Regions from separate parts of the Gallintestinimicrobium propionicum genome, predicted to be linked through region 1. Evidence: predicted binding sites of a transcription regulator. Region 1 holds the regulator's gene; the other holds the start of a gene.

Region 1 (4,723 bases):
GTGCAACGCACTCGTCAGGGTTTAAGGACTTGCTGGGTTCATGACCGGTCAGCTGTTTTACCTTATCCTGTACAGCCGGGATACGGGTAGAACCACCGACCAACAGTACCTTGCCAAGCTCGGAAGCGGTAATGCCTGCATCCTTTAATGCGTTCTGAACCGGAATTGCAGTACGCTCTACCAGATCGCTTGTCAGTTCATCAAATTTTGCTCTGGACAGATCCATATCAAAGTGCAGAGGTCCGTTTGCGTTCATGCTGATGAAAGGCAGGTTGATGTTGGTTGTTGTCGCACTGGACAGCTCCTTTTTCGCCTTTTCAGCTGCTTCTTTCAGTCTCTGCATTGCCATCTTATCTTTAGACAGGTCTACGCCCTGCTGAGCCTTAAATTCGGAAACCATCCAATCAATGATCTTGTTATCGAAATCATCGCCGCCCAGATGAGTATCACCATTGGTTGCCAGAACTTCGATAACGCCGTCGCCGATTTCGATGATGGAAACATCGAATGTACCGCCGCCTAAGTCGTATACCATGATCTTCTGTTCTTTTTCGTTGTCAAGTCCGTATGCCAGAGCTGCTGCGGTAGGCTCGTTGATGATACGCTTTACATCGAGGCCTGCGATCTTGCCGGCATCCTTTGTTGCCTGACGCTGAGCATCGTTGAAGTATGCAGGAACAGTGATAACTGCTTCGGATACCTTCTCGCCCAGATAGTTCTCTGCGTCAGCTTTCAGCTTCTGCAGGATCATAGCGGAAATTTCCTGAGGGGAATATTTCTTTCCGTCGATGTCTACCTTGTAGTCCGTACCCATATGTCTCTTAATAGAAGCGATGGTGCGGTCTGCATTGGTAACTGCCTGACGTTTTGCAGGCTCGCCGACCAGTCTCTCACCGGTCTTTGTGAATGCAACTACGGAAGGTGTTGTTCTTGCTCCTTCTGCATTTGCGATAACGGTAGGCTTGCCGCCTTCCATAACTGCTACGCAGCTGTTTGTTGTACCAAGGTCGATACCAATAATCTTACTCATAACTTTTCTCCTTCTGCCTTATCGGCTATCTCAAGCAATGTCTTATGTTCTGTTCAAATCTATGAAAAGCTGCCTGCAGGCTTTTATTCCTGCACAACAGCGACCATGCTGTGACGTACCACGGTGTCCCTGTACATGTAGCCCTTTAAAAGCTCCTGTGCTACAGTTCCGGGTTCCAGCTCATCGTTTTCCACCTGCATCACTGCGTTGTGGAAGTTGGGATCGAACTCTTTGCCGACCGCTTCGATCGGTTTTACACCAAGGTTTTCAAGCTCTGTCAGCAGCTGCCTGTAAACCTTGTTCATACCGTCTACAAAAGGAGCATCCTTTTCGTCTTCCGGTACGGTTGCAAGTCCTCTTTCAAAATTATCTACAACGGGAAGGATCTTTTCGATCACGCTCTTTGCGCCTGTCTCGAACATCGCAGACTTTTCCTTTTCGGAGCGCTTGCGGAAGTTCTCGAACTCAGCCATCTGCCGCATTACCTTATCCTGCAGCTCGTTGATCTGTGCCTTTACGGCATCTTCCTTTTTCTCTTTTTTTCTTCCGGAAAAGAAGCCTTTTTTATCTTTTTCCTCAGAAGCTTCCCCATCTTCCGGGGTTTCTGTATTTTCTGCGGAAGCCTCCGCAGTTTCTTCACATTCTTCCGTATTCCGTTTTTCCTGCGTTTCGGTTTCCGATGTGTCCTGCTTTACTTCCTCTTCCATTCTCTCTTCTGCCACGCCTGTCACCCTTTCTACTTCTTATATAAAGTATCCAACTCGCTCATCAGTGTTTTTAAGGTACCGATGACCTTGTCATAGTCCATTCGTTTGGGGCCGATGATTCCGATTGTACCTCTCATGCCCTCTCCCAGCTCATAGGTTGCAGTTACAACACTGCAATCCTTCATGGATTGAACCGGTGTCTCATTGCCGATATAAACCTGAATACCGGTACCGCTCTCTTCAGAAAGAGAATCCTGAACCAATTCTCCCAATGCTTTCTTTTCTTCGAAAACATTGATCAGCTCACTTGCCTTTTCCCGGTTATCTGTCAGCTCCGGATATTTCAGGATGTTATTGGTTCCGCTGGTATAGATCTTTAAATCCTCATCCGACCGGATCGCTTCGGCAACTGCATCAATCACACCACTTACAATGCCGCTGTGAACGCCTGCCTGCTGCTTCATCGCCGAAATCATTGCAAGATTGATTTCATCAATCGACAGCCCATTCAAATGGGTATTCAACAGGATGTTCAGTTTCAGGAGTGTCGCATCATCCAGATCCTCTTCGACCTGAAGCATCGTGTTCTTGATCACATTGCCTTCTACTACAACAACTGCCAGAAGCTGATGCTCATCTACTTTTGAAAGCTGGATGAATTTCAGCTTATTGCGCTGATACTGGGGTGTGGTGATCATCGCCGCATAATTGGTGTTGGTCGCCAGCACTCTCGCCACTCTCTTTAAGAGAGTGTCCATCTTTTCATCCTTTTCCAGAAGCAGACCTTTTAACTCTTCCACTTCACGTTCCCGCTCACCCAGCATGGTGTCTACATAAAAGCGGTAACCCTTATCAGAAGGAATCCGTCCTGCAGAGGTATGGGGCTGTAAAATGTAGCCCATCTCTTCCAGATCGGACATCTCATTACGGATGGTCGCGGAACTTAAATTCAAATCGGTATACTTGGAAATTGTCCTGCTGCCGACCGGCTCTCCTGTCTCCAGATAGTTCCGAATAACTGCCTGCAGAATTTTCTTTTTCCTTTCATCGAGTTCCACGTTCTCACCTGCTTTCTGATTTGTTAGCACTCAATCAATTGGAGTGCTAACACCTTCTGATGATTACATTACCACTCCCCTATCCTATTGTCAACAGATTTTCCCAAAATACTTGTGAAGATAGTGTGAAAAATAAGCGTGATCGCTTATTTTTCGCACAGCTATTTGTGCCACAGGCGTCACAAAGTAGTTAGGATCGCAGAGCCGAACTGGACGTTCGCCTCGCGATTCCTTCGGCGCAAAGCGCCTGCGGAATGGAGAATTTATGAAAAAAGCAGCCGCACCGGGAAGGATTCGTCCCCGATACGGCTGTTCTTATTTCTGTGTATTATGTACGTTCTGACTCTGCAGCGCCCGCTCAGATTATGGCGACGCCTGCTTTCGATTGCGGTGTCTGCTCAGACACTTAGATTCCGAAGCTTCCGCTCGTTGTACCGTTGATCACATAGTATACTGCGCTCTCTTCCGGCTTTACATACAGCTCAACGCTCTTGAACTCTTCCGGTGCGTTGCCCAGGTCATACTGCCATACATCTTTGGCAATCTCAACCAGTCTCTCAGTTGTGTATTCCTTGCCTGCAAACTGAACGCTTACCTCAGTCTTTACAGCTGCTGCTTTTGTTGCGCGCTTTGCCGGCGCTTTCTTTTCAGCGGTTGCCTTTGCTGTTGTGGTTTTCTTTGCAGCTGTTTTCTTTGCTGCGGGCTTTTCCTCTGCTTTAGCTGCAGCTGTTGCTTCTGCTTCAACTGCTTTTTCTTCTGCCTTTGCTTCAACAGCCTCTGTCTTGGGTTCCTCGGTCTTTACTGCCGCAACAGTCTCAGCTTTTACGGTTTCTTTTTTATTAACGGGTGCCTTTGTTACAGTTTTCTTCACTGTGCTTTTTCTCATAATGATCTCCTCCTTAACACCCAGGTATCCATTCTCCTTGTCATATCATTATCTAGCAATTACCTGAATTTAGTGATTAGTTTACTTCTAAAACCAGATATTGTCAACCTTTCCTCTGTTTTCGCCGAAAAAATTAACGCTTTTTAGAAAATATTTTTACATTTTATTTATTCCGGACATCGGAATTTCGACAAAAAATGTACTTCCGGCTCCAGGCTCACTGGTAAGCCTTACACTGCCCCCATAATACGCCGTGATATGCTTCACAATCGACAGTCCCAGGCCGGTTCCGCCCATTTTTCGGCTTCTTCCCTTGTCCACCCTGAAAAAGCGTTCAAAGACACGTTTCTGATCCTCCGGATCGATTCCTACGCCATCATCCTTTACTTCTATATATACTGCCTCTGGCTCCTGCCAGATTTTTGTCCAGACATGTCCGCCCGGATGGTTGTATTTGATGCCATTGCTGATCAGATTTGATAAAAGCTCCCGCATCTGCTGCAGACTTGCCTGGAGGATCACATTTCCACATGAGCCCGAAATTTCCACCTTACAGGATGCCGCCTGTGGTGTCAGGGATTCCAGGACCTCATCCATCACACTTTTTAAATTTACCTTACTCAGCGTTACCTCCGCATCCTTGCTTTCCAGCCGCGAGATCATCAGGATATCATCGATCAGACTTGTCATATGCTCTGTTTCCTTTAAAATCCTCGCAAGGAAATCCTTCCTGGTCGCCTCATCCTTGACAAAATCCTGACTCAACAGCTCCGCATAGCCCCGCACGGACGTAATCGGCGTTTTAAGCTCATGGGAGGCATTACTGAAAAATTCCTGGCGAATTTTACGGTCCCGCTCCATCTGCACCATCTGCCGTTTGATTTCATCAGAGCGGATATATCCGGAATATCTCGCTGCAACTGCAACGCTTACAACAAACGCAACCATCATTCCGACAAGCAGAAGCGGAAGCACTACGATCATATACCGGAAAAGGCCGGTGTAGGGAATCGACATACGAATAATAGCCTTTCCATCCTCT
Region 2 (4,723 bases), on a different contig from region 1:
TAAAGAAACCGGATACCAGCTTTACACCGGGTGCGGTCTTTAAAATCTGCAGCGCCGGACGCAGGGTATCTGCGGTTGCATGGCATGCACCCGCCACCATTCCATCTGCATCATTTGCTTTTACCATGATAACACCAAAGGTCATGTTATCGGTCAGCAGAATCTGACGTGCCTTTTCGGGCGTCATTCCCTTATGCTTTCTCGTTTCGTATAATAACTGAACGTATTCGTCCAACTTCTCACATTTCGTAGGATCGATCACGCGCACACCGGTCAGATCAACTTCCAGCCATCCTGCACCATCCATGATCTTTTCTTCATTGCCAACCATAATAATGTTGGCAATCCCCTCTTCGATAATATGGGATGCTGCGATCAGCGTTCTCTTGTCATTCGTCTCCGGAAGTACGATCGTCTTTCTGTCCGATCTGGCTTTTTCTTTGATGATGTCAATATAAGACATTCTGCTTCTCCTTTCATTTTCTGATTTTCACGTTTTCGTTCTCGATGTCTGATAGATAAATTATAACATTTTCCCCATTCGAGACAAGGCAAATTTCTCAAATCTTTGTATAAAATGAAGGACACAGTTCACTCGTAGATCTCCACAAGCAGATTTCATGCTTGCATGAAAAGATGCTTATAGAGCTCTACGAAGGGAGCGCCATTTCATGAGCAAAAAGGAGCCGCGCAGCAGCGAAAAAGCTACGAAGCTGCGTTTTTTGCGAATGATGTGACGCGGGCGAACTGGGCAAACCAGCTCCGGACACAAAAAACTGCCGCCGGCAAAACCTGCCGGCAGCAGTTTTTCATGTTTCTTATAAAAGTTTGTGCAGCTTACATCATACCCATGCCGCCTGCACCGCCGGCGGGCATTGCAGGAGTGTCTTCCTTAATGCTTGCAACAACGGATTCGGTTGTCAGCAATGTGCTTGCAACGCTGGTTGCGTTCTGCAGAGCGCTTCTGGTAACCTTTGCAGGGTCCAGAATACCTGCGTCGATCATATTTACATAAGTCTCATTCAGGGCATCAAAACCGAAGCCGATCGGGGACTCTTTTACCTTGTTGATGATAACGCTGCCTTCCAGGCCTGCGTTTGCTGCGATATAGTACAGAGGAGCTTCCAGAGCCTTCAGTACAATCTTCGCGCCGGTCTTCTCATCGCCTTCCAGTGTATTTGCCAAAGCTTCTACATCCTTTGCAGCGTGGATATATGCAGAACCGCCGCCTGCGATGATACCTTCTTCTACTGCTGCACGGGTAGCTGCCAGAGCGTCTTCCATACGCAGTTTTGCTTCTTTCATCTCGGTTTCCGTTGCAGCGCCGACACGGATCACTGCTACGCCGCCAGCCAGCTTGGCAAGTCTCTCCTGCAGCTTTTCTCTGTCGAAATCAGAAGTGGTCTCTTCGATCTGCTTCTTGATCTGTGCAACTCTCGCTGCGATTGCAGCCTTGTCACCTTCCCCGTCAACAATGATGGTGTTCTCTTTCTGAACCTTAACAGATTTTGCACGGCCGAGCATATCCATTGTGGTCTCTTTTAATTCCAGACCGAGTTCGGAGCTGATCACCTGTCCGCCGGTCAGGATTGCAATATCCTCCAGCATAGCCTTTCTTCTGTCGCCATAGCCAGGCGCTTTAACAGCTACTACATTGAAAGTGCCGCGCAGCTTGTTAACGATCAGGGTGGTCAGAGCCTCGCCCTCTACATCCTCAGCGATGATCAGCAGCTTTGCGCCGGATTGAACGATCTGCTCCAGTAAAGGCAGGATCTCCTGAATGTTAGAAATCTTCTTATCGGTAATCAGGATATACGGATTGTCCAGAACTGCTTCCATCTTATCCATATCAGTAGCCATGTATGCAGAGATATAACCTCTGTCAAACTGCATACCTTCTACCAGATCCAGCTCTGTCTTCATGGTCTTGCTTTCCTCGATAGTGATAACGCCATCGTTGGAAACCTTTTCCATCGCATCTGCAACCATCTGACCAACTTCATCGCTTGCTGCAGAAATCGCTGCAACTCTTGCAATGTGGTTCTTACCGTTGACCTTCTGGCTCATCTTCTGAATGGAATCTACGGCACACTCGGTTGCCTTCTGCATACCTTTTCTTAAAATGATCGGATTTGCACCTGCTGCCAGGTTGCTCATGCCAGCGCCGATCATTGCCTGTGCCAGAACAGTTGCGGTTGTGGTGCCGTCACCTGCAACGTCATTGGTCTTTGTTGCAACTTCTTTTACCAGCTGTGCACCCATGTTCTCGAATGCATCTTCCAGCTCGATCTCTTTTGCGATGGTCACACCATCGTTGGTGATCAGCGGAGCACCGTAGGATTTATCCAGTGCTACGTTACGTCCCTTGGGTCCAAGGGTTACTCTGACGGTATTTGCCAGCTTATCAACGCCGGCTTCCAGTGCTGCACGCGCTTCTGCGCCGTATTTAATTTCCTTTGCCATAATAAATCAGCCTCCTAATTCAAGTTTAAACTTACGCTTCGATTACTGCCAGAATGTCTGACTGCTTTACAACGATATATTCTTCGTCATCCAGTTTCACATCAGTACCTGCGTACTTGGAGTAAATGACCTGATCGCCAACCTTAACTTCCATTTTCACTTCTTTGCCGTCCACCACTCCGCCGGGGCCAACTGCAATGACTTCTGCCTGCTGGGGCTTCTCTTTATTCTGTCCAGGAAGAACAATTCCGGATTTGGTTGTCTCTTCTGCAACCAGCTGCTTTAATACAACTCTGTCACCTAACGGTACTAACTTCATGATAACTGCCTCCTTATATGAAAATTCATACTTTCGTATTTACTGTTAGCACTCATTTGTCCTGAGTGCTAAACACTATATGTATATTATGTTTCTTCGGTCGATTATGCAACACAGCTGAGCGCCGTTCATGTTCTATTTTCTTTTATTTTCTTTTATTTTCTCGTTATTTCTTTCATTTTCATATCAGGTTTATGAAAGTGGAATTTCATACTTTTTTTAGAATTTCACTCTGCCGCAGCAGGATCCCCACAGAGTATTTTGCATCGTATGGGCAATTTCATTTCTTATACGCAAAAATTCTATACACAAAAAGGCACATGCAAAAGCTGTTACCCTTTTCCATGCGCCCTGTATTTTCCATTCCTGACAACAGAAAGTTCGTAGAACATGCATTCTATTGTTTCAGATTTCGAAAGCTGCTTCCTGTATAAAGAAGCTGCAGCCTGTCGATAAACCAGTCTGTCCAATATTGCCAGAATTTATACTCTGGACAGATATTCACCGGTTCTGGTGTCGATCTTGATGACATCGCCTTCGTTTACGAACAGCGGTACATAAACCTGTGCGCCGGTCTCAACGGTAGCAGGCTTATTTGCGCCAGTAGCGGTATCGCCCTTGAAGCCAGGCTCGGTCTCAGTAATTGCCAGCTCTACGAACAGAGGGGGCTCCACTGCGAATACGCTGCCGTTATGAGAACAGATCTTGCAGACTTCATTCTCTTTTACGAACTTCAGAGCATCGCCGATGGCATCCTGGTTCAGAGAGATCTGGTCATAGGTTTCCATATCCATGAAAGTATACAGATCGCCGTCGTTGTACAGGTACTGCATATCTCTTCTCTCGATACGGGCAGTAGGACATTTCTCAGTAGGACGGAAAGTCTTCTCAACAACACCGCCGCTCTTAATATTCTTTAACTTGGTTCTAACGAAAGCAGCGCCTTTACCAGGTTTAACGTGCTGGAACTCAATAATCTGGTAAATATTGCCCTCAAACTCAATGGTAACGCCGTTTCTGAAATCACCTGCAGAAATCATATAAAATCTTCCTCCTAAATAATCACGGTTTCAATACTATACAAGTGTATCCTAAAAAACCTCATATTTCAACTGTTTTTTTCAGAAATTGCAGGGGTAATCTCCGATTCTTCCCCGGCAAGCTCCAGTTCAAACCAGAACCTAACGCCGTTTTCGTAATTGATTACGCCGTATTTCTGGTTCATCGACTCCATAATTGCCTTGACGATCGACAGTCCGATACCGCTTCCGCCGTATTCCCTCGTTCTCGCCTTGTCCACCTTGTAAAACTTCTCCCACAGATGCGGCAGGGAATCCTCCGGGATCGGCATACCGGTATTGAACACCGAAACTCTGGCATGTCCGTCCATTTCCTCGATCTTTACCTCGACAACCTTTTCTTTTTCGCAATGGTTGACTGCATTGGAAAAATAGTTCATCAGGACTTCTTCGATCTTGAATTCATCGCCCCAGACATAGATCTCCTTCGTCTGATCCATATGGACGAAAATGCCGTTCTGCTTCGCAAGAAGATCTGCGGACTGCAGATAATTGTGCACAAGTGCCGTGATATCAAAGCGCTCCATCGAAACAACATCGTTGCCGGATTCGAGCTGGTTGAGCGTCAGAAGCTTTTTGACCATGTTGTTCATCTTCGCCGCTTCGTCCACAATGACGTCGCAGTAAAATTTCCGGCTCTCCGGATCGGAATTGACGTCCTCCAAAAGTCCCTCCGCATAGCCCTGGATCAGTGCGATCGGCGTTTTTAACTCATGGGAAACGTTCGACAGAAACTCCCGACGCATCTGGTCGATCTCTTCTTTTTTCTGGATGTCCTTTTTTAATTCATTGTTCGCCGTTTTCAACTCTGAAATCGTATGCTCCAGCGTATCGGAAAGCTGATTGATATTCTCGCCGAGAA

The links. Region 1 encodes HrcA, which represses chaperone genes, less so after heat shock. Its sites were predicted from a motif close to TGTTAGCACTCNNNNNNNNNGAGTGCTAACA; they were not measured.
Region 2: OCV62_RS10550 (co-chaperone GroES) is a predicted target of HrcA. The motif match lies at 2,826-2,856, and genes of this name have one in related genera.

The regions. Positions count from the first base shown of each region.
Region 1 is NZ_JAOQJY010000027.1:17,284-22,006, reverse strand. Features, by position in the region: gene dnaK (molecular chaperone DnaK) at 1-1,030, opposite strand, end outside; gene grpE (nucleotide exchange factor GrpE) at 1,114-1,737, opposite strand; gene hrcA (heat-inducible transcriptional repressor HrcA) at 1,767-2,795, opposite strand; gene OCV62_RS15815 (DUF6465 family protein) at 3,202-3,681, opposite strand; gene OCV62_RS15810 (sensor histidine kinase) at 3,838-4,723, opposite strand, start outside.
Region 2 is NZ_JAOQJY010000013.1:23,447-28,169, forward strand. Features, by position in the region: gene pta (phosphate acetyltransferase) at 1-463, opposite strand, end outside; gene groL (chaperonin GroEL) at 838-2,463, opposite strand; gene OCV62_RS10550 (co-chaperone GroES) at 2,495-2,782, opposite strand; gene efp (elongation factor P) at 3,265-3,822, opposite strand; gene OCV62_RS10560 (sensor histidine kinase) at 3,891-4,723, opposite strand, start outside.